3 regions of the Streptomyces cyclosori genome follow, and region 3 is predicted to be linked to each of the others. Evidence: riboswitches for the same ligand, from Rfam matches in the RefSeq annotation. Region 3 holds a riboswitch; each other region holds the start of a gene.
The links. Region 3 has a riboswitch for cyclic di-AMP ahead of AB5J87_RS21045 (transglycosylase family protein). Riboswitches for the same ligand answer to the same signal wherever they lie in the genome.
Positions count from the first base shown of each region.

Region 1 (7,232 bases), 970 kb from region 3:
CCGTCGTGTCCCGGACGGGCGGGCGCCGGGCCGGTGTTCGAAAACACACCAAGCAACCGCTTCCACCTGGGCATACACGTACGAAACCCGTGAGGGGTTCGTGCGGACCAGTGTGGAGGGGTACCCCGCCCCATTTCCAGGGGGCTGAATTGCAGATAATGATCCAGCCATCAACATTCGGCCCCCGTTCCCGCGAAACCCTGTTCCGCGGGCGGGGACCCCGGCAGAAAGCAGCCCGGCCGACGAGAGTTCCCCCCCCCCCACCGCCAGCCGTTCGTCCCCGTCCCCCCGTGAACGAAGGTCCCGTCTTGCCGCTCGCCGCCCGCGACCGCATGTCGCTGAAGACCCTCCTGCAGGAGCGTCGCGCCGCCATCCACCCGGAGTCCGCGGGCTTCCCGCCGCGGCAGGCGGGGCCGGGGCGGCGGGTCGCCGGGCTCAGCCAGGAGCAGATGGACCTGCTGCTCGAACGCACCCCGGGCACCTACAACCGGTTCGAGAACGGGCAGCTCAACGCCACCGCCGAATTCCTGACCAATGTGGCGCGGGTGCTCCGGCTCAACGAGCAGGAGTGGGCGTTCCTGTGGCGGCTGACCCGCCGCGAGTACCCGCCGTACACCCTGCACCGCGACTCGGGCATGTCGGTGCCGGGCGTCTGGCAGCGGGTCGTGGAGCAGATCGACGGCGCGATGGCCTACATCACCGACGCCGCCTGGAACCTGCTCGCCCACAACAGGGAGTTCGCCGCGCTCTTCCCGTGCGGCGAGGTGCCGGCCAACACCCTGCGGTGGATGACCCTGGACCCGCAGGCGCGCGAGGACACCCTCACCGACTGGGAGAACCGCTGGGCGCCGATGGTGCTGCCGCAGCTGCGGCACGGGGTGGAAATGCGGCCCAACGACGTCGAGTTGAGACGGCTGGAGGAGGAGATCCAAGCCGATCCGGTCGCCGGTCCGCTCTACCGGGAGACGGGCGCGACGCCGGTTCCCTTCCCGGACGGCTCCGAGCGGCCCATCCGGCACGCGCTGTACGGCCCGGGCTGGGTCACCACCTGCGTGGCCGAGCCGGTCACCTCGCCGGGAGCCCGGATGATGCTGCTCCTCTACACCCCGGGCGCCTCGCTGGTCAGCCGCAATCCGGTGCTCAGCTCCCCGCTGACCAGCTGAGTCACGGGACGGACGGGGTCCCGGGCGCCGGTTGGTACGGAGCACGGCTCCGGATGGCGTAGAGTTGTGTTTACCGACGCGGGGTGGAGCAGCTCGGTAGCTCGCTGGGCTCATAACCCAGAGGTCGCAGGTTCAAATCCTGTCCCCGCTACTGAAGTCCCAGGGCCCGGCACATGAAAATGTGCCGGGCCCTGGGCGTTTTCCGGGTGCGCGGGGGCCCCGGGGCCTTCCGGGTGTACGCGGAGCGGCGGCGGGCGTACCGGAAGGTGTACGTCCAGTAGTCTCTCGCGCACCATGCGTGAGCGTACGGCGGGGTTCCTGGCGGCGATGGCGCGGCGGAAGGTGCCCGCCGTGCCGCTCTTCCTGGCCCTGTGCGCGCTTCTGATCGCCCTCAGCCTGCCGCTGTCACCGCTCGTCCCCGCGATGCCCGCCCCCGGGCACGCCAAGGGCGGGGTGCCGTCGGTGCACGGCGACCCGGCGGCCCGGCGGCACGCCCGGGGCACCTGCGTACGGGGACGGGCCGGGCCGCGCCGGTGCCGGGCGCGGCTGATCGCCACCGGGGCGGACCGGCGCTGACCCGGTTGGCCGAGGCGGGCTCGCCGTGCGACCCGGTCCCCGGGAGCCTGGTCAGGGGCGACGTCGGCGGCCCGGCGGACGGGCAGGAGACCACAGGTGCGGCAGTTCGGAGACGGCGGTGGCCGGGAGGGCGCCCGGTGCCGGGCGCTGATGCGGGTGCTGCCCTGGCTGCTCCTGGCCTCCGGGCTCGTCCTCGACCTGGCCACCCCGCCCGATCTCACCGGGGCCGCGCTCTTCGCGGCGGCGCCGATGATCGCCGCCCCGTTCTGCGGCCGGCGCGGCACGGCCCTGGCGGGGGCCGGGGCGGTGGCGGCGGTGCTGATCGCCGAGCGCTACCACGACATCCCGAGCACCGGTGAGGCCGTCAGCGAGCTGTTCACCGTCTTCACGGTCGCCGTGCTCGCCCTCTTCACCCACCGCATCCTGCGCCGCAGCGGCGAGCGGCTGGCCTCCGCGCGGGTCATCGCGGAGACCGCCCAGCGTGCGGTGCTGCCCACCCCCGCCGACCGCATCGGCGGCCTCCAGGTGGCCGCGCGGTACGAGGCGGCGCAGGCGGACGCGTTCATCGGCGGGGACCTGTTCGCCGTCCAGGACACGCCGTACGGGGTGCGGCTGGTCGTGGGGGACGTGCGGGGCAAGGGGCTTGAGGCGGTCGAGGCGGTGGCCGTGGTCATCGGGGCGTTCCGGGAGGCCGCCGAGCAGGAGACGACCCTGGAGGCGGTGGCCGGGCGGCTGGAGCGGGCGCTGGCGCGGGAGGGCGCCCGGCGCAGCGGCCTGGACGCGGTGGAGGGGTTCACCACCGCCGTGCTCGCCGAGGTCCCGCGCGGCGCCGCCACCGTACGGCTGGTGAACCGGGGCCACCCCGAACCGCTGATGCTGCACGCCGACGGGGTGCTGGACGCGCTGGTCCCGGCCGATCCCGCGCTGCCGCTGGGGATGGCGGAGCTGGGGGTGTGGCCGGACCGGGCGCAGACGTACCCCTTCCCGGCCGGGGCGACCCTGCTCTTCTACACGGACGGGCTGTCGGAGGCGCGTTCCGTCGAGCCGCCCGGGGTCTTCTACGACCCGTACGAGCGGCTGCGCGGCCGGATCTTCGCCGGTCCCGACGGGGTGCTCCAGGCGCTCGTCGACGACGTCCGGCGGCATACGGGCGGGGGCGCCAGCGACGACATGGCGCTGCTCGCGGTCGGCCGGCCGGGGGTGGGGCAGCCGGAGCGGCGGCGGACGATGCCCGTGGTGCCGTGACGGACCCGCCGTGACGGACCCGCCGTGACGGACCCGCCGTGTCCGTGGTGCCGTGCCCGTGGCGCCGGGCGAACCCGTCATGACGGACCGTAGTCGAACGGCGCCCCTGCGCATAACAATTGACACACCGTCAGCAGTTGTCCCCAACGATCACCGGGAACGGCTTGGAATCCGGTCCGCCTGTCTATTAACGTTCGATAACGCAGCGCGGTCGTCCCAGCCGTCGCAGAAGGCGGCACCGTGCGCGTGCGCCGAATCCCGCAAGGGAACCGGGGAACCACCAACTTGGGGTGAATCGGACACGTCCGCGTCCGCGCGGAACGCCCGTAGGAGACCTTCCTGCTCCGAACCCGTCAGCTAACCCGGTAGGCGAGAAGGAAGGAAAGGAGTGCGCCTCCGTGGCGTCCAACGAGCCTGCCCTCGGCACCCAGCCGCTTCCCCCCGTCTCCCTGTACGGGACCGCGCCCAGTGACACCGAGGTGTGGGAGGAGTGGAACCCCACCGAGGAGTCGGTCGCCGTCCGGGGCCGGCACCGCGTCGCCAAGCAGCGCGGCGGACTCGCCCGCAGCTCCACCGTCCTCGGCGTCGGCGTCATCGCGGCCGTCGGCGCGGGCGGCATGGCCAGCGCCCAGACCAAGCCCCCGGTCTCCATATCCCTGCCCGACTCCGTCGCGGACAACCTCCCCGACGTGAAGTCCCTGCCGGGCGTGGGCACCCTGATCGCCGACCTGGCCGGGGACGACGAGCGCGACGACACCCCGGCCGACCGGGCCGACCGGGCCGTGGCCGCCGCCCCGCTCACCATGGCCGGGGTCTTTGGCGCCGACGCCGAGAAGGGCGCCACCGGCGCGGGCGAGGCCCTGCGCGCCCGCATCCTCCAGCAGGCCGAGCACCAGCAGGCGGACGCCGAGGCGGAGGCGCGGGCCGTCGCCCAGAAGGCCGCGGCCGAGTCCGCGGCGCGCGAGGCGAAGGCCGCTTCGAGCGCCGCCGAGCAGAAGGCGGCGGCCGAGAAGAAGGCCGCCGAGGAGGCTGCCGCCAAGAAGGCGGAGGAGGCGCGGCTGGCCGAGCTGGCCAAGAGCTTCTCGCTGCCGGTCGGCTCGTACACGATCACCTCCACGTTCGGCGAGGCCGGCTCGATGTGGTCCTCCGGCCACCACACCGGCCTCGACTTCGCCGCCCCGACCGGCACCCCGCTCAAGGCGATCCACGGCGGCACGGTCAAGTCGGCCGGCTGGTCCGGCTCGTACGGCTACCGCACGGTGATCGAGCTGTCGGACGGCACCGAGCTCTGGTACTGCCACCAGTCCTCGATCGCGGTCAGCGCGGGCCAGCAGGTCTCCACCGGCGACACCATCGGCCGCGTCGGCGCCACCGGCAACGTGACCGGCCCGCATCTGCACCTGGAGGTGCACACCCCGGGCGGCACGGGCATCGACCCGATGGGCTGGCTGCGGTCCAAGGGGCTCAACCCGTAACAACGCGGCCCCTTCCGTCGCCGAGGCCGTCCGCGACGGGCTTCGGGTGCCCGGAATACCCGTGCCCCGCAGGCCCGTTGCCCCCCTATGACCTCACTGCGCCCGCTCGGTGCCTCCGATCTGTCCGTCTTCCCGCTCGCCCTCGGCGGCAACGTCTTCGGCTGGTCCGCCGACGAGACCGCCTCCTTCGCCGTCCTCGACGCCTACACCGCCGCGGGCGGCAACTTCGTGGACACCGCCGACACCTACTCGTCCTGGTTCCCGGGCAACGAGGGCGGTGAGTCCGAGACGATCATCGGCAAGTGGCTGGCGGCGCGCGGCAACCGCGAGGACGTCGTCGTCGCCACCAAGGTCGGCGCCCACCCCAAGTTCAAGGGGCTCGCCGCGCCGACCGTCAAGGCGGCCGCCGAGGAGTCGCTGCGCCGCCTGGGCACCGACTACATCGACCTGTACTACACGCACTTCGACGACGAGTCCGTCCCCGTCGAGGAGATCGTCACCACCCTCGACCAGCTCGTACGGGAGGGCAAGGTGCGGGCGGTCGCCGCCTCCAACATCTCCCCCGAGCGGCTCCAGGACTCGCTGGACTTCGCCGACCGCGAGGGCCTCGCCAAGTACGTGGCGCTCCAGCCGCGCTACAACCTGGTCTCGCGCGGCAGCTACGAGGGCCGCCTCCAGGACACCGCCGCCCGCTCGGGCCTGGCCGCCGTCCCCTACCCGGCGCTCGCCTCCGGTTTCCTGACCGGCAAGTACCGGCCGGGCGCGAGCGTCGCCAGCGTCCGGGCCGAGGGCGCGGGCCAGCACCTGGCCACCGAGCGCGGCCAGAAGGTGCTGGCGGCGCTCGACCGGATCGCGCGCGAGCGCGACGCCGAGATCGCCACGGTCGCGCTCGCCTGGCTCGCCGCCCAGCCGACCGTGGTCGCCCCGATCGCCTCGGCCCGCACGGTCGACCAGCTGCCCGCGCTGGTCGCGGTCGCCGACCTGGAGCTCACCGACGCCGAGCTGAGCGAGCTGAAGACCGCGTCGGCGTAGCGGGCGCGGTCGGTGCGGGTCCGGGGCCGTACGGGTCGGCGCGGGCGCCCGTCGTGCGGGTCAGCGCAGGTACGGGTCGTACGGGGGTCCCCACGGCGTACGCGGATCGGGGGAGCCGTCCTGGGGCGCCTGGGAGGGAGGCGCCCAGGTGGCGGAGCCGTACGGGGTCCACGTCTCGTAGGGGTGCGGCGCCCGCGGGCCGTACGGCTGGGGCTGGCGGGGGATCCAGATGCGGCCCGCCGCGCCCGCCGCGTACAGCAGCGCCGGGCCCGCCACCTCCTTGCGCTCCCACAGGTGGTGCAGCAGCTCCTGCTCGCGGGCGAGGAAGTCGGGGCCCGCCGAGGTGCGCCGGGCCCGGTGGCGCAGGAACGCCAGCGCCGTGGCGAACGCCTCGTACTCCGCGACCGTCCGAGCCGCCCGCTTGCCTCCGTAGGTGCGGTACGCGAAGTCCCGGGCCATCGAGCGGGCCCGCATCGAGGAGAGCGCGAGCGGCTCGGCCGGGCCCAGCCAGCCCGCCGACGCGTACGCGGGCAGCTCGGCCGCGACCGTGCGCAGCTCCCGCTGGCGGCTCCACACCGCGATCCAGGTGAGCAGCCCGAAGACGGGGACCATGAACCCGGCGTAGACCAGGTAGAAGCCGTACGTCCCGAACCCCGACGAGCCGTTCCACAGGGCGTGCAGCCCCATCGCCACCAGCAGGCCGAGCAGCGGCAGACCGATCCGGCGCCGTCGCCGGCCCGGCGGGGCGAGGGCGGCGGCGCCGAAGCCGATGCCCGTGCAGACCGTGAACAGCGGATGCGCGCACGGCGACATCACGATGCGGACGAAGAAGGTGGCCGCCGTCGTCGAGGAGAACCCGGCGGTGTGGCTGACCTGGTCCTCGCCGAAGGCGTTGCCCAGGTACAGGATGTTCTCGGTGAAGGCGAAGCCGGTCGCGGTGAAGCCCGCGAAGACCACCCCGTCGACTATCCCCTTGAAGTCCCGTCTTCGGAACAGGAACAGCAGCAGCACCGCCACCGCCTTGGCGCTCTCCTCCACCACCGGGGCTATGACGGTCGCCCCCAGATGGTCGGCGGAGGACGGGTCGGCGGTCGCGGTGGCTATCCACCGGGTCGCGAACGAGTTCGCGATGATCGCCACCAGTGCCGCCGCGCACGCGCCCCACGCGAACGCGAACAGCAGATTGCGCCACGGCCCCGGATCCACCCGGTCCAGCCAGCGGAAGGCCGCGCCGAGCAGCGGCACCGGCAGCACCGCGAGGCCCAGGCCCACCAGGAACCCCTCGGTGCCGGTCTGCTCCCGCACGATCGCCAGGATGACCAGACCGGAGAGGGCGAGCAGGGTGATCAGCGCCCCGGCCCGGACGGCCTTGGAGCGCCAGAAGTCGCGCCGCGGCCGGTAGCGCCACTTCGCCCGCTCCGGTACGGCCTCGAACCGTGGCCGCGCGCCGCAGTCCGGAACCGGCTGGACCGGGTCCGGGGAAGGGCGTGGCGGAAGCGAATCGGACGGCACCAGACGACCCTAACGAGGGGTACGGACAATCCGCGACGGTGCGTGGAGGCGCCGTCAGGCGGAGGGCAGCTCTGTCACGCGGGTGAACAGCAGGTCGTGGACCACATGCCCCTTGTCGAGGCCCTGACCCTCGAACCGGGTGAGTGGCCGGAACGCGGGCCTCGGCGCGTACCCGCCGTCGGCCTGGGTGTTCTCGAACGCGGGGTGGGCGTCCAGGACCTCCAGCATC
Region 1 is NZ_CP163520.1:3,759,599-3,766,830, reverse strand. It holds gene AB5J87_RS16670 (helix-turn-helix domain-containing protein) at 291-1,163, shown strand; tRNA gene AB5J87_RS16665 (tRNA-Met) at 1,241-1,314, shown strand; gene AB5J87_RS16660 (hypothetical protein) at 1,458-1,739, shown strand; gene AB5J87_RS16655 (PP2C family protein-serine/threonine phosphatase) at 1,890-2,984, shown strand; cyclic di-AMP (ydaO/yuaA leader) riboswitch at 3,224-3,371, shown strand; gene AB5J87_RS16650 (M23 family metallopeptidase) at 3,434-4,459, shown strand; gene AB5J87_RS16645 (aldo/keto reductase) at 4,547-5,491, shown strand; gene AB5J87_RS16640 (PrsW family intramembrane metalloprotease) at 5,552-7,003, opposite strand; gene trmB (tRNA (guanosine(46)-N7)-methyltransferase TrmB) at 7,058-7,232, opposite strand, start outside.
Region 1: another riboswitch for cyclic di-AMP. It lies ahead of AB5J87_RS16650 (M23 family metallopeptidase); the one in region 3 lies ahead of AB5J87_RS21045 (transglycosylase family protein).

Region 2 (7,232 bases), 2.1 Mb from region 3:
GGGCCGTGCGCGAGGACCGGGACCTCGCCAGAGGAGATGCCCTCGGCGACCCGGGTCGTGCACAGCGTCGCGGCCATCGACAGATAGCCGCCGGTCATCGCCTTGCCCACGCACAGCACGTCCGGCGAGACGGCGGCGTGTTCGGAGGCGAAGAGGGTGCCGGTGCGGCCGAAGCCGGTGGCGATCTCGTCGAAGACCAGCAGCACGTCGTGCTCGTCGCACAGCTCGCGCAGCACCCGCAGATAGCCGGGGGAGTGGAACCGCATCCCGCCCGCGTTCTGCACCACCGGCTCGACGATCACCGCCGCCACCTCGTGGGCGTGCCGGGCGAGGGTCTCGCGCAGCCGGCGTACGTACGCCTCGTCCGGCTCCGCGTCGTACCCGGTCGGGGGCGCGTCCACGAAGACCTGCTCCGGCAGCCTGCCGGACCACAGCGCGTGCATGCCGCCGTCCGGGTCGCAGACCGACATCGGCTGCCAGGTGTCGCCGTGGTAGCCGCCGCGCCAGGTCAGCAGCCGCTGCTTGGCGGGCCGCCCGACCGACTTCCAGTACTGCAGGCACATCTTGATGGCGACCTCGACCGAGACCGAGCCGGAGTCGCTGAGGAAGACGTGCTGGAGCGGCTCGGGGGTGATCTCGACGAGCTTGACGCAGAGCCGCACGGCGGGCTCGTGGGTGAGCCCGCCGAACATCACATGGCTCATCCGGTCCAGCTGGCCGTGTGCGGCGGCGTTGAGGACCGGGTGGTTGTAGCCGTGCAGCGCCGACCACCACGACGCCATGCCGTCGACGAGCTCGCGCTGCCCGTGCGCCTCCTCGGCGAGCCGCAGCCGGACCCCGGACGCGGACTCCACGACCAGCGGTTCCTGGCGGCCCGGCATCGGGCCGTAGGGGTGCCAGACGTGCTGCCGGTCCAGGGCGCGCAGCTCGGTGACGCCGTAACCGGGGTCAGGCATTGGGGGCGAGGTCCGTTCCGGCGCCCCGGCGGCGCACGGCGACCAGGTCCGTGCGGGCCTCGGGGACCTCGGTGGCGGCGGCCGGGGCCGGGGCGGACTGGCCGCACGGGCCGCAGCCCGCGCCCTCGGCGTGCGCACCGCAGGCGCCGCCCTCGTGGGAGCCGCAGCCGCCGGCCGCGTGCGAGCCGCAGCCCGCGCCGGCCAGGGCGTCGGCGCGGTGCTCGGGGAGCGTGGTCGTGCCCGCGCCCTCCACCTCGAACCCGGCGTCCGCGATCATCTCCAGGTCGGCCTTGCCCTCCTGGCCCTCACTGGTGAGGTAGTCGCCGAGGAAGATCGAGTTGACCAGGTTCAGGGCCAGCGGCTGCATCGTGCGCAGATGCACCTCGCGCCCGCCCGCGAGCCGCACCTCGACGTCCGGGCAGACGAACCGGACCATCGCGAGGATGCGCAGACAGCGCTGCGGGGTGAGGTTCCACTCCTTGGCGAGCGGGGTGCCCTCGAACGGGATGAGGAAGTTGACCGGGACCGAGTCCGGGTCCAGCTCGCGCAGCGCGAAGACCACGTCGACCAGGTCCTCGTCGCTCTCGCCCATGCCCGCGATCAGACCGGAGCAGGCGGAGAGCCCGGCGCCGTGCGCCTTCTGCACGGTGTCCACGCGGTCGGCGTAGGTGTGGGTGGTCGTGATGTCCCCGTACGTCCCCTCGGACGTGTTGAGGTTGTGGTTGTACGCGTCGGCGCCGGCCGCGCGCAGCCGCTCGGCCTGGCCGTCCGAGAGCAGACCGAGGCAGGCGCACACCTCGACGCCCTCGTTCTGCTCCTTGATGGCCTCGATGGTCTGCGAGACCCGGTCCACGTCGCGGTCGGTCGGCCCCCGGCCGCTCGCCACCAGGCAGACCCGCTTGGCGCCGCCCGCGACACCGGCGGCGGCGGCCTTGGACGCCTCGTCCGGCTTCAGCCAGGTGTACTTGAGGATCTCGGCCTTGGAGCCGAGGCGCTGCGAGCAGTACGAGCAGTCCTCCGGGCACAGCCCCGACTTCAGGTTCACCAGGTAGTTCAGCTTCACCCGGCGCCCGAACCACTGACGGCGCACCTTGCCGGCCGCGGCCACCACGTCGAGCAGTTCCTCGTCGGAGGTCGCCAGTACGGCGAGCGCCTCTTCACGGCTCGGCAGCTCGCGCCGCAGCCCCTTGTCCACCAGCGTGTTCAGCAGGTCCATGGCGCCGATCCTTGCCCAAGACCCCGCTTCCAGCCAAGGAGGGATCGTACAACTGCGCTCCTCGAAGGTGTGTGTATTGCCACACCCTGACCTCGCCCGCGCCGGAATAGGGTCTGTGCGCTGCCTACAAAAGGGATCTCCACCATGCCCCGAGCGCCATTCGACTGGATCGACGGAGCGACCGAGCGGCGCGAGCGCGCCGGTCTCGTACGGGTGCTCCGGCCGCGCGCGGCCGACCAGGACCTGCTCGACCTGGCCGGCAACGACTACCTCGGGCTGACCCGCCACCCGGCGGTCACCGAAGGCGCGGCCGGGGCGGCCCGCCGCTGGGGCGCGGGCGCCACCGGCTCCCGTCTGGTCACCGGCACCACGGCGCTCCACACCGAGCTGGAGGAGTCCCTCGCCCGGTTCTGCGGCTTCGAGGCGGCGCTGGTCTTCTCCTCGGGGTACGCGGCGAACCTGGCGGCGCTGACCGCGCTCGGCGAGCGGGACTCGCTGATCGTGTCCGACGCGGGCAACCACGCCTCCATCGTCGACGGCTGCCGGCTCTCGCGCGCGGCCACGGCGGTGGTCCCGCACGCGGACCCGGAGGCGGTGCGCAAGGCGCTGGACGCCCACGACGGGGCGGCGCTGGTGGTGAGCGACTCGGTGTTCTCGGTGGACGGGGACGCGGCCCCGCTGGGCGCGCTCGCCGCCGCCTGCCGGGAGTTCGGCGCGGCCCTGGTGGTGGACGACGCGCACGGGCTCGGGGTGCTGGGCGAGGGCGGGCGGGGCGCGCCGCACGCGGCCGGGCTCGCGGGCGACGGCGACGTGGTCGCCACCGTGACCCTGTCGAAGTCGCTGGGCAGCCAGGGCGGGGCGGTGCTGGGCCCGGAGCGGGTGATCCGGCACCTGGTCAACGCGGCCCGTACGTTCATCTTCGACACGGGGCTCGCGCCCGCGTCGGTGGGCGGGGCGCTGGCGGCGCTGCGGCTGATCGAGGCGGAGCCGCAGCGGGCGGGCCGGGCCCGCGCGGTGGCGGCCGAGCTGTACGCGCGGCTGACGGCGGCGGGGCTGACGGCGGCGCGCCCGGACGCCGCCGTGGTCTCGGTGCGGGCGCCCTCGCCGGAGCAGGCGGTGCAGTGGGCGGCGCGGTGCCGCGGGGCGGGGCTCGCGGTGGGGTGCTTCCGTCCGCCGTCGGTGCCGGACGGGATCTCCCGGCTGCGGCTGACCGCCCGGGCGGACTTGACGGGCAGTCAGATCGACTGGGCGGTGGACACGGTCCTGCGGACCGCGCCCACCGTGTAGTCCCCCGTTGGGCGTACTCAACTCCTGCTGTCGGGCGCCTCGTTGAGCTCGACGGACAGGCCGGAAAGGAAGCTGTGCCAGGCCCGCGCTCCGAAGAGCAGCGCGGGGCCGGCGGTCCGCTTGGAGTCGCGGACGGCCAGCAGTGCGGCGTCGAGGAATGCGGCCTCGACGCAATTGTTCATTCCTGTACTACGGCTGCTGCGCCGCCATTGCGCGCCTTCCAGAGAAGTGCTGGAAGGTACATGCGCGGGGGGTGCGGGCATCATGCCTCCCTTACACGCCGTCAGCCATCCCGGCGATGAGATTCAATGAGTGCTGGAACGAAAGGGCCTGCGCCTCGACCGTATGGAACGCGGCGCTGTACGCCTCAAGGTCTTCTCTCCGTTCGAGATAGAGGCTACTCGTCAAGTGGTCGATAACCACAACGTCCAGATCAGAAATGTGCGGAAAAGAGAAGATAATGAAAGGGCCGGTGAGCCCGATATGGCCACCGCTGCTGAAAGGCAGCACCCGCAGCCGCACCTGCGGCAGCCGGGCCACTTCGGCGAGATGGCGCAACTGCCGCCGCATCACGGCCGCCCCGCCCACCGCGCGGTGCAGCGCCGCCTCGTCCACCACCGCGCTCAGCTCCAGCGGCGGATCCGCCCGCAGCACCTCCTGGCGCGCCAGCCGAACCTCCACCAGTGAGTCCACCCGCGCCGCGTCGAGATGGCCGAGAGCCGCCCGGGTGACCGCGCGCGCGTACTCGGGCGTCTGGAGCAGCCCGGGCACCACCGACGTCTCCAGGGTGCGCGCGGCCGACGCCTGGGACTCCAGGCTGATGAAGTCCCGGTACTGCGGCGGCAGCAGCCCGCGGTAGGCGTGCCACCACTGGCCGCCCCGGCCGTCGGCCGAGCCCGCGAGCGCCTCCAGGAGCGCCCGCAGCGCCGGGTCGGCGACCCCGTACACCGCGAGCAGCCGGGTCACGTCGGCGGGCCGCACCCCGCTGCGGCCGGTCTCGATCCGGCTCACCTTGGACTGGTGCCAGCCCAGTTGCCGGGCCACCTCGCCGCTGGTGAGGGCGGCGGCGCAGCGCAGCCTCCGCAGTTCCTCGCCGAGTTTGCGGCGGCGTACCGCGGGGCCGTGCCACATGAGTCTCTCCTCCCACCCGGCCGGGATTCGGGTGATGGGCAAGTGTGGCTCCCAAATACGGTCCTTCGTCGCAGAGTTCACCGCTTTGAGCGACAGATATATGCATATCTCGGTGGATCCGCGCATCGAGCGGCACGATGAGTGGCACTCTGGCGCGAAGCACAAGTCCGGGTCGTCCTCGCGTTCGTCCCGCTCGCCGCGCGACGGGCGGGCCGGCCCGGGTGGGAAAGGGACAGCGTCGCCATGGCAGACCACCACGAATCAACCGTCACTCTGCCGAGCGATCCCGCCTCGGTCTCCGCCGCCCGCAGACACGTCGCCGGAGTGCTCGTCGAGTGGGGTCTGCCGGCAGGTGGCGAAACCGCCGATACGATCCGCCTGATCGTCTCGGAGCTCGCGACCAACGCCGTGCAGCACACCCTGGGCCAGTCGCCGACGTTCACGGTGGAGCTGCGTCTGGAGCGCGACGAGCAGCTCCACATCGGGGTCACGGACAGCCATCCGCGCTGGCCGAAACGGCTTCCCGCCGCGGTCCAGCAGGACAACGGGCGGGGCATGGTGATCATTCGCTGGCTGGCCGCCGAGTGCGGCGGCCGGCTCTCGGTGACGCCCACCCCCGACGGGGGCAAGACCGTCTGGATCGAGCTGCCCTGGACGGCGCCGGTCCAGAGCTGAGCCGGGTCCTCCCGCGCGCGGGCGCCCGCGCCCGGGAGGACCCCCTGTGCCGGTCGCGCGGGTCAGCGCACGCGCCCGTACCAGACGCTCTTGGACCAGATCTTCTCCAGCTTGACCACGGAACCGGTCTTGGGGGAGTGCCAGATCTTGTTCTCGCCGGCGTAGATCCCGACGTGGTACACGTTCGAGCCGGAGTGGAAGAACACGAGGTCGCCGCGCTGGCGGGCGGACGACGAGACGTGGCGGGTGCTGTTGTACTGCTGCTGCGTGGTGCGCGGCAGCTTCTTGCCCGCCTTCTGGAACGAGTAGAGGGTGAGCCCCGAGCAGTCGAACCGGTACGGGCCGGTGGCGCCGTACTTGTAAGGCGATCCCTTCTTGGACGCGGCGACATTGAGCGCCTTCGTCGCGAGTGTCGCGGCGCTCGCCTCGCTGCTGGCGCCCGGCGCCAGCAGGGTGCCGCCGACGGCGGCGAGGGTGAGGGCGGAGACCGCGCCGACACGGGTCAGCAGGGACGGGACATGATTCTGCGCAGTCATGCGCAACCCTTCGTCAAACCGCCTGCGAAGGATGACCTGTCGGGTTCGGACTGGCGAAGATGCCCGGCCGCTCTCGCGGCTTCACCCCAAGGGCCTCCCGGTCTCCCGGTGGGCCCGCCGTGCTTGGGTCCTCCACTCCTGCCGATCCACTCAGTCGACCAGTCATCCGGGTGCGGCGGCAGGACTCGGCGTCCGCCCGGACCGCCCCGCCGCGGTGGCGGGGGCTTGTCGTCGGAAGGGATCTTGACCCAAAAGGTGTCGGATTTCCGAGCCGAAACAGTGTTTTGTGAGGCTCCTCACGACTGACCCGTTCGGGTGGACAGGGAAGTTTCGGCACTTCTGACAGGGCCTTTGACCAGCGGTGGAACGATTCATTCCGCTGGCTCGTACGCGTGCGGAGCAGTACGGGCGGTACGTCGTTCGGACGATCGGATCGTCCGAACGTGGGACACCGACTCGTACCAACGCGGGGGGCGCCCGGGCGTCCGCGCGCTCACCCTGGGCCGGGCGGCGGCATCGTCAGACGGCCCGCCCTGCGCTCCCCGTCGAGGACGCGCAGCGCCCGCGCCAGCGTCTCGGAGTGCAGCTCCGACTCGCCGCGCAGATGCATGGTCGTCAGCGCGTCCCGCAGCGCCACCGCCCGCCCGACCAGGGCCTGTGCCGCCCGCAGCGCGCCGTAGGTGTCCCGGTGCCGGGCGGGGTTGACGCGGCCCAGCTTGTCCAGCGCGTCCAGATACGCGTCGATCAGCTCGCCCTCGGCGCGGGTCAGCGCGGGCAGCGGTGGCAGTTCGGGGATCACCGGTACTGCCTCCTCGGCCCGGACAGCGGGGTCTTGCGGCTGGTCACGACGTGGTCGACCAGGCCGTAGGCGAGCGCCGCCGGGGCGTCCAGGATGGTGTCCCGCTCGATGTCGGCGCCGATCCGCTCGGTGGACTGCCCGGTGTGCCGTGCCAGCAGCTCCGTCAGCAGTGCCCGGCCGCGCTGGAGTTCCCTCGCCTGGATCTCCAGATCGGAGGGCTGGCCGCGCAGCGGCTCCTCGATCGAGGGCTGGTGGACGAGCACCCGCGCGCCGGGGAGTGCGAGCCGCTTGCCCGGCGTGCCCGCGGCCAGCAGTACCGCGGCGGCCGAGGCGGCCTGCCCGATGCACACCGTCTCCACGTCGCAGGCGACGAACCGGATCGTGTCGTAGATGGCCGTCATCGCGGTGAGCGAGCCGCCGGGGGAGTTGATGTAGAGCGAGATGTCCCGGTCCGGGTCGGCGTGCTCCAGGTGCATGAACTGGGCCATCAGATCGTTGGCGGAGGTGTCGTCGACGGGAGTACCGAGGATGACGATCCGCTCTTCGAGCAGCTTGCCGTAGGGGTCGAGGGTGCGGACCCCGGTGGAGGTGCGTTCGGAGAACTCGGGCAGGACGTGGCGGGCGGACGGGCC
Region 2 is NZ_CP163520.1:6,829,808-6,837,039, forward strand. It holds gene AB5J87_RS30450 (adenosylmethionine--8-amino-7-oxononanoate transaminase) at 1-956, opposite strand, end outside; gene bioB (biotin synthase BioB) at 949-2,172, opposite strand; gene AB5J87_RS30460 (8-amino-7-oxononanoate synthase) at 2,317-3,459, shown strand; gene AB5J87_RS30465 (DUF397 domain-containing protein) at 3,477-3,722, opposite strand; gene AB5J87_RS30470 (helix-turn-helix domain-containing protein) at 3,733-4,590, opposite strand; gene AB5J87_RS30475 (ATP-binding protein) at 4,834-5,265, shown strand; gene AB5J87_RS30480 (C40 family peptidase) at 5,328-5,801, opposite strand; cyclic di-AMP (ydaO/yuaA leader) riboswitch at 5,806-5,989, opposite strand; gene AB5J87_RS30485 (hypothetical protein) at 6,295-6,600, opposite strand; gene AB5J87_RS30490 (ATP-dependent Clp protease proteolytic subunit) at 6,597-7,232, opposite strand, start outside.
Region 2: another riboswitch for cyclic di-AMP. It lies ahead of AB5J87_RS30480 (C40 family peptidase); the one in region 3 lies ahead of AB5J87_RS21045 (transglycosylase family protein).

Region 3 (7,232 bases):
CATGCTGCTCCAGCAGCGCGGGGTCGCCCCGGACCAGATCGACGACGCGGTGCGCGAGCAGGTGCAGCTGACCAAGCTGGCCGCCGCGACCGGCGCCGACCTGTCCACGCCCGCCGGGCAGGCCGCCGTGACCAAGACCCTCACCGAGGCGTCGAAGAAGCTGAAGATCGACGTGAACCCCCGGTACGGCACCTGGGACGACAAGGCGATCCAGCTGACCGACCGGAAGACGCCGTGGATCGCCCAGCACACCAAGACCGGCCCCCAGCAGGACGCCGCGGTCACCGGCTGACGGGTCGGGGTAGGTTCGGGAGGTGACTCTCGAAGAACCCGGCCGCGTCGTCCTGCTCACCGCCAGCCACCGAGTGGCGCCCGGACTGCTGTCCTGGCCCGCCTGGCAGGCGCTGCGCGCCGCCGACCGGGTGCTCTGCGCCGACCCCGCCCACCCGCAGCTGCCCTATCTGCGGGAGGCGGGCGTCGAGGTCGTCACGGCCGCGCCGGACGCCCGGGAGCTGGTCGAGGCGTGCGCCGGGGGCCGCACGGTGATCGTGCTGGCCGCAGGCGAGGGCGACCGGCGGCTCACCGACGGGCTGGCCCGGCTCGCGGGCTCGGGCCGGGTCGCCATGCCGGACCTGGAGCTGCTGCCCGGCTCCTACGACCTGCCGGGCGCCCGCCTCCTCGACCTCGTCCAGGTCATGGACCGGATCCGGCGCGAGTGCCCGTGGTCGGCCCAGCAGACCCACAAGGGGCTCGCCAAGTACGCGCTCGAAGAGGCGTATGAGCTGGTGGAGGCGGTGGAGGAGGGCGACCGCGAGGAGCTGCGCGAGGAGCTCGGCGACGTCCTGCTCCAGGTCGTCTTCCACGCCCGGATCGCCGAGGAGGGCGACCCGGCGGACGGCTCGGAGCCGTTCTCGGTGGACGACGTGGCCGCGACGATCGTGGAGAAGCTGATCCACCGCCATCCGCACGTCTTCGGCGAGGAGCGGGCCGAGACGCCGGAGGAGGTCAGGGAGCACTGGCTGCGGCAGAAGGCGGCGGAGAAGCGGCGCGAGTCGGTGACCGACGGCGTCCCGCTCGGCCAGCCCGCCCTGGCGCTGGCGGCCAAGCTCGCCTCCCGCGCCCGCATCGGGGAGCTGGCGGTGCCGCTGCCCGCCGGGGAGGGCGCCGGCTACCGCCTCCTCGCCCTGGCGGTCGCCGCCGAGGCCGAGGGCGTGGACCCGGAGGCGGCCCTGCGGGCGGCGGCGCGCGCCTACCGCGACGCGATCCGCGCGGCGGAGGCGGCCCGCACGGCGGGGACGAGCTGAGCGATGTCCTGCCCCATGGAGCCCTCCGGGCCGGTTCCCGCCATGTTCACCTGGGAGTTCGCCACCGATCCGTACCCCGCGTACGGATGGCTGCGGGAGAACTCGCCGGTGCACTGGACCACGTTGCCCAGCGGCGTGGAGGCGTGGCTGGTGACGCGGTACGGCGACGCCCGGCAGGCGCTCGCCGACCAGCGGCTGTCGAAGAACCCGGCGCACCACGACGAGCGCGCGCACGCCAAGGGCAAGACGGGCATCCCGGGCGAGCGCAAGGCCGAGCTGATGACGCATCTGCTCAACATCGACCCGCCGGACCACACCCGGCTGCGGCGGCTGGTCACCAAGGCGTTCACCCCCCGTACGGTGGCCGAATTCGCGCCCCGGGTGCAGGAGTTGACGGACGCGCTGATCGACCGGTTCGCGGCGGGCGGCGAGGCCGACCTCATCCACGAGTTCGCCTTCCCGCTGCCCATCTACGCCATCTGCGACCTGCTCGGCGTCCCGCGCGAGGACCAGGACGACTTCCGCGACTGGGCCGGGATGATGATCCGGCACGGCGGCGGCCCGCGCGGCGGGGTCGCCCGGTCGGTGAAGAAGATGCGCGGCTATCTGCTCGAACTCATCCACCGCAAGCGGGAGGAGCCGGGCGAGGACCTCATCTCGGGGCTGATCCGGGCCAGCGACCACGGCGAGCACCTCAGCGAGAACGAGGCGGCGGCGATGGCCTTCATCCTGCTGTTCGCCGGTTTCGAGACGACCGTGAACCTCATCGGCAACGGGATGTACGCGCTGCTGCGCCACCCGGAGCAGCGGGCGCGCCTGGCCGCCTCGCTCGTGGCGGGGGAGACGGAGCTCCTGGACACCGCGGTGGAGGAACTCCTGCGCTACGACGGCCCGGTGGAGCTGGCCACCTGGCGGTTCGCCACCCGGCCGCTGAGCATCGGCGGCCAGGACATCGCCGCGGGCGACCCGGTGCTGGTGGTGCTCGCCTCCGCCGACCGCGACCCGGACCGCTTCCCCGACCCCGATGTGCTCGACCTCGGCCGCCGCGACAACCAGCACCTGGGCTACGGGCACGGCATCCACTACTGCCTGGGCGCGCCCCTGGCCCGGCTGGAGGCCAGGACGGCGCTGGCGACCCTGCTGCGACGCCTTCCTGACCTGCGGTTGGCGGTGGATCCTGCTGATTTGCGCTGGCGCGGCGGGCTCATCATGCGTGGACTGCGCACCCTTCCGGTCGAGTTCACGCCCGCCGTAACTGACGGTACGTCAAAACTGTGACTTTCGCGTTATCGCGGGTCCATCGACTTGTGACAAGCGTTCGAGTACGGCTACGTTCACCCCTCGACTCGACGGCTCCGCCTCAGCAGTCACAGACGTAGTCACACGGAAGGCCACAGCATGCGCTCCGGGAACGGACGGCACCGCCGACCCCGCCAGGCTCCCGCACTCGTCGTAGCGGCGGGGGTGACCGGCTCGGCCCTCGCCCTTCCGCTCTTCGCGGCGAGCGGCGCGAACGCCGCCTCCGCGACCACCTGGGACCGGGTGGCCGAGTGCGAGAGCGGCGGCTCCTGGAGCGCCGACTTCGGCAACGGCCTCTACGGCGGCCTCCAGCTCTCCCAGGAGACCTGGGAGACCTACGGCGGCACGGCGTACGCCGCCCGCCCCGACCTGGCCAGCCGCGCCCAGCAGATCGCCGTCGCCGAGAAGGTGCTCGCGGCGAAGGGCCCCCAGGCGTTCACCAGCTGCTCGGGGATCTCCGGGCTCACCCGGGGCGGCGGCGCGCCCGCCGTCGACCCCGGCGCCCAGCCCTCGCCCGCCGCCACGGCCTCCGAGGGGGCGGACACCTCCGCGACCCCCTCGGCGCCCGCCAAGGACACCGAGGCGCCCGCCGGGTCCGCCCCGGCCGCCTCCAAGCCGCCGACGGCCCCGGCCGCGCCCTCCGCGGGCAAGGACGCCCCGGCCGGGCCGAAGACCCCGGCCAAGCCGAAGGACGGGGCTCCGCGGACCGGGACCGGCGGCAAGCACCGGGGCACGCCCGACCCGGCCGAGAGCGGCACGCCCGCGGCCGGCGGCACCGGAGGCGCGACCGGCGACTCCGGCAATACGGACAGCGGTCGTGAAGCCGGACAGCACCCCTCGCGGGGCGACGCCGCCTCGCGCGAGTCGGACGAGGTGCTGAGCGGTCCGGGCGACTACACCGTCCGCCCCGGCGACAACCTGTGGGACATCTCGCGCTCGCACAAGGTCGAGGGCGGCTGGTCGGCGCTCTACAAGGCGAACGAGAAGACCATCGGCTCGGATCCCGATCTGATCCTGCCCGGTCAGAGCCTTGATCTGAACCTGGCAAAGACGGACAACCCGGCCCCGCCCAAGGGGTAGTTCAGGGGCCTATGTCCGCTTCTGCGCAAGTGAGACATGGGTCTCTTTCCGTCAACTGGCCTGCCCCGTCTGCCCGGTCCGTACGACACGCCCCCGACCTGCGGAAACAGGGGATACGGAGGGGTGGGCGGGGGCGATTTTTCCTTGATGGGCCCCTTTGAACATCAGGGGTTGGTGTGTTTACGGTCGGAGCGCTCGTCACCACGGGCCCCTTCGACCGGGAACGCCGAATCCTGCCGCCGGTCGCCGGGAACAGTCGACGCTTGACGCGCCGTAGGCAGGAGCGGGGGACCCAAGGTAAGTGCCGGGCCCGGCCGTTGAGAGACGTACGCCATGCGGCGGGACGTACGAGACGGCCGACGGGACCGGCTTGGGGTGAAGACGTGCCGAGAGGCGCGGCCGGGCCACTCACTCGCCCGAACCCGACAGCTCACCTCGCAGGCGTCGGTGAGGAGAACTCCATGCTGCTTTCCGGCAAGGGCAAGCACCGCCGCCCGTCCAAGGCCGTCCGCGTCGCCACGCTCGCCGGTGTCACCGGTGCCGCCGTCGCCGCCCCGCTGATGGCCGCGGGCAACGCCTCCGCCGCCTCCGTCGCCACCTGGGACGCGGTCGCCCAGTGCGAGTCCGGCGGCAACTGGTCCATCAACACCGGCAACGGCTACTACGGCGGCCTCCAGTTCTCGCAGTCCTCCTGGGCCGCGGCGGGCGGCACCCAGTACGCCTCCCGCGCCGACCTGGCCACCAAGGGCCAGCAGATCGCCACCGCCGAGAAGCTGCTCGCCATGCAGGGCCCGGGCGCCTGGTCCTGCGCCGGCGCGGGCAACCTGACCGCCGGCGGCTCGGCCGCGAACGTGGACACCTCCGGCTCGTCCGCCAAGCAGGCCGCCCCGAAGAAGGCCGCGCCCAAGGCCGCCCCGAAGGCCCAGCGCGAGTCCGCCCCGGCCTCCCGCGGCGAGTCCCGCCCGGCCCCGGTCAAGACCGGCGACGGCGAGTACAAGGTGAAGGCCGGCGACACGCTGGGCTCCATCGCCCAGGCCCACGGCGTCAAGGGCGGCTGGCAGAAGCTGTTCGAGCTGAACAAGGACGTCGTCAAGGACGCGAACCTGATCTACGTGGACCAGAAGCTCCACCTGAGCTGAGTCCGCCCGCGGTCCGGGGTGCCACGCCCGCGTGGCGCCCGCGGACCGCGCGGACCCGCTCACGCAGTTCCCCGCACCCCGGGCAGTCGGGGGCGCGGGGAACTGCGCGCTCGGGCCCCGCAGGTCTGCGGACGAAAGCGCACGCCAAGATCCACTCAGCCCACAGCTGAACCCGGAGGGCCGTGCTTTGTTTCGTTCAGGAACATTTTGCCCCCCGTTTCGTCCCACGGGCCGGTCGGTCGGCTGGCCGATGCTCCGGAGGCGGTTAGGCTCAGGGGTGCCGGACCACGCGGCCCGGCGTATTCGCATCACATCCCAGAAGGAGATGCTCGTGCCGTCCATCGACGTCGTCGTAGCCCGGGAAATCCTGGACTCCCGAGGCAACCCCACGGTCGAGGTCGAGGTCGGCCTCGACGACGGCAGCACCGGCCGTGCCGCCGTCCCCTCCGGTGCCTCCACCGGTGCCTTCGAAGCCATCGAGCTGCGTGACGGTGACCCCAACCGCTACCAGGGCAAGGGCGTCGAGAAGGCCGTCCTCGCCGTGATCGAGCAGATCGGCCCGGAGCTCGTCGGCTACGACGCCACCGAGCAGCGCCTGATCGACCAGGCGATGTTCGACCTGGACGCCACGGACAACAAGGGCTCGCTCGGCGCCAACGCCATCCTCGGCGTCTCCCTCGCCGTGGCGCACGCCGCCTCCGAGGCCAGCGACCTGCCGCTGTTCCGCTACCTGGGCGGCCCGAACGCGCACCTCCTGCCCGTCCCGATGATGAACATCCTCAACGGTGGGTCGCACGCCGACTCCAACGTGGACATCCAGGAGTTCATGATCGCCCCGATCGGCGCGGAGTCCTTCTCCGAGGCCCTGCGCTGGGGCGCCGAGGTCTACCACACGCTGAAGAAGGTCCTGAAGAACAAGGGCCTCTCCACCGGCCTGGGCGACGAGGGCGGCTTCGCCCCGAACCTGGAGTCCAACCGCGCCGCCCTGGACCTCATCCTGGAGGCCATCAAGGAGGCCGGCTACGCCCCGGGCAAGGACATCGCCCTGGCGCTCGACGTCGCCGCGTCCGAGTTCTACAAGGACGGCAAGTACGAGTTCGAGGGCAAGTCCCGCTCGGCCGCCGAGATGACCGAGTACTACGAGGAGCTCGTCTCCGCGTACCCGCTGGTCTCCATCGAGGACCCGCTGTACGAGGACGACTGGGCCGGCTGGAACACCATCACCGCGCGCCTGGGCTCCAAGGTCCAGATCGTCGGCGACGACCTCTTCGTCACCAACCCGGAGCGCCTGGCCCGCGGCATCGAGGAGGGCTCCGCCAACGCCCTGCTCGTCAAGGTCAACCAGATCGGTTCGCTGACCGAGACCCTGGACGCCGTCGAGCTGGCCCAGCGCAACGGCTTCAAGTGCATGATGTCCCACCGCTCCGGCGAGACCGAGGACGTCACCATCGCCGACCTCGCCGTCGCGGTGAACTGCGGCCAGATCAAGACCGGCGCCCCGGCCCGCTCGGACCGCGTCGCCAAGTACAACCAGCTGCTGCGCATCGAGGAGATCCTCGACGACGCCGCGGTGTACGCGGGCCGCAGCGCCTTCCCGCGCTTCAAGGGCTGACCGCCCTGTCGTACGTCCGTCCCCGGCCACGGTCCCGTACCGTGTCCGGGGACGTTGTACGTACGTGAGGGGAGCGGGGCGACATGGCCAAGGGAAACCGTGACCGGTTCTCCACCGCGGCCCGGCTCAAGGTGCTCGGCGAGCAGACCGCCGCCCGCGTCTACCGCTCCCAGACCCGGCGCCAGGCCCGCCGCTCCCGGCTGACCGGCCGGGCCGCGCTGCTCGCGCTGGTGATGTGCTCCCTGGTGGTGGCGCTCGCGTACCCGATGCGCCAGTACGTGTCGCAGCGCGGTGACATCGCCGAGCAGCGCCGCAAGGAGCGCGAGGCGGCGGCCCAGGTCGAGCGGCTGCGGGACGAGAAGGCCCGGCTCCAGGACGACGCGTACATCAAGCGGCTGGCCCGGGAGCACCTGCACATGCAGTTCCCGGGCGAGACCGGCTACACCGTGACCGACCCGGCGGCGGGCAAGGACCACCGCGACGGGAAGGCCGCCACCGGCCGGCCGTGGCACTCGAACCTCTGGGACGGCGTGGACAAGGCCGACCGCCCGGGCAACTGACGACGTGACCCCCAGCGATAGATAGAGACAAGAAACCCACGATGGAAACCCCTCCGCCCCAGACTCCCCGCACCGAGCCCACCGACCTGGACATCGCCGCCTTCCAGGAGCAGCTGGGCCGTCCGCCGCGCGGGCTGCGCGCGATCGCCCACCGCTGCCCGTGCGGCAACCCGGACGTGGTCGAGACGGCGCCCCGGCTGCCCGACGGCACGCCGTTCCCGACGACGTACTACCTGAC
Region 3 is NZ_CP163520.1:4,733,195-4,740,426, forward strand. It holds gene AB5J87_RS21025 (SurA N-terminal domain-containing protein) at 1-292, shown strand, start outside; gene AB5J87_RS21030 (nucleoside triphosphate pyrophosphohydrolase) at 315-1,304, shown strand; gene AB5J87_RS21035 (cytochrome P450) at 1,308-2,582, shown strand; gene AB5J87_RS21040 (transglycosylase family protein) at 2,703-3,683, shown strand; cyclic di-AMP (ydaO/yuaA leader) riboswitch at 3,943-4,142, shown strand; gene AB5J87_RS21045 (transglycosylase family protein) at 4,145-4,822, shown strand; gene eno (phosphopyruvate hydratase) at 5,148-6,434, shown strand; gene AB5J87_RS21055 (septum formation initiator family protein) at 6,518-6,994, shown strand; gene AB5J87_RS21060 (DUF501 domain-containing protein) at 7,036-7,232, shown strand, end outside.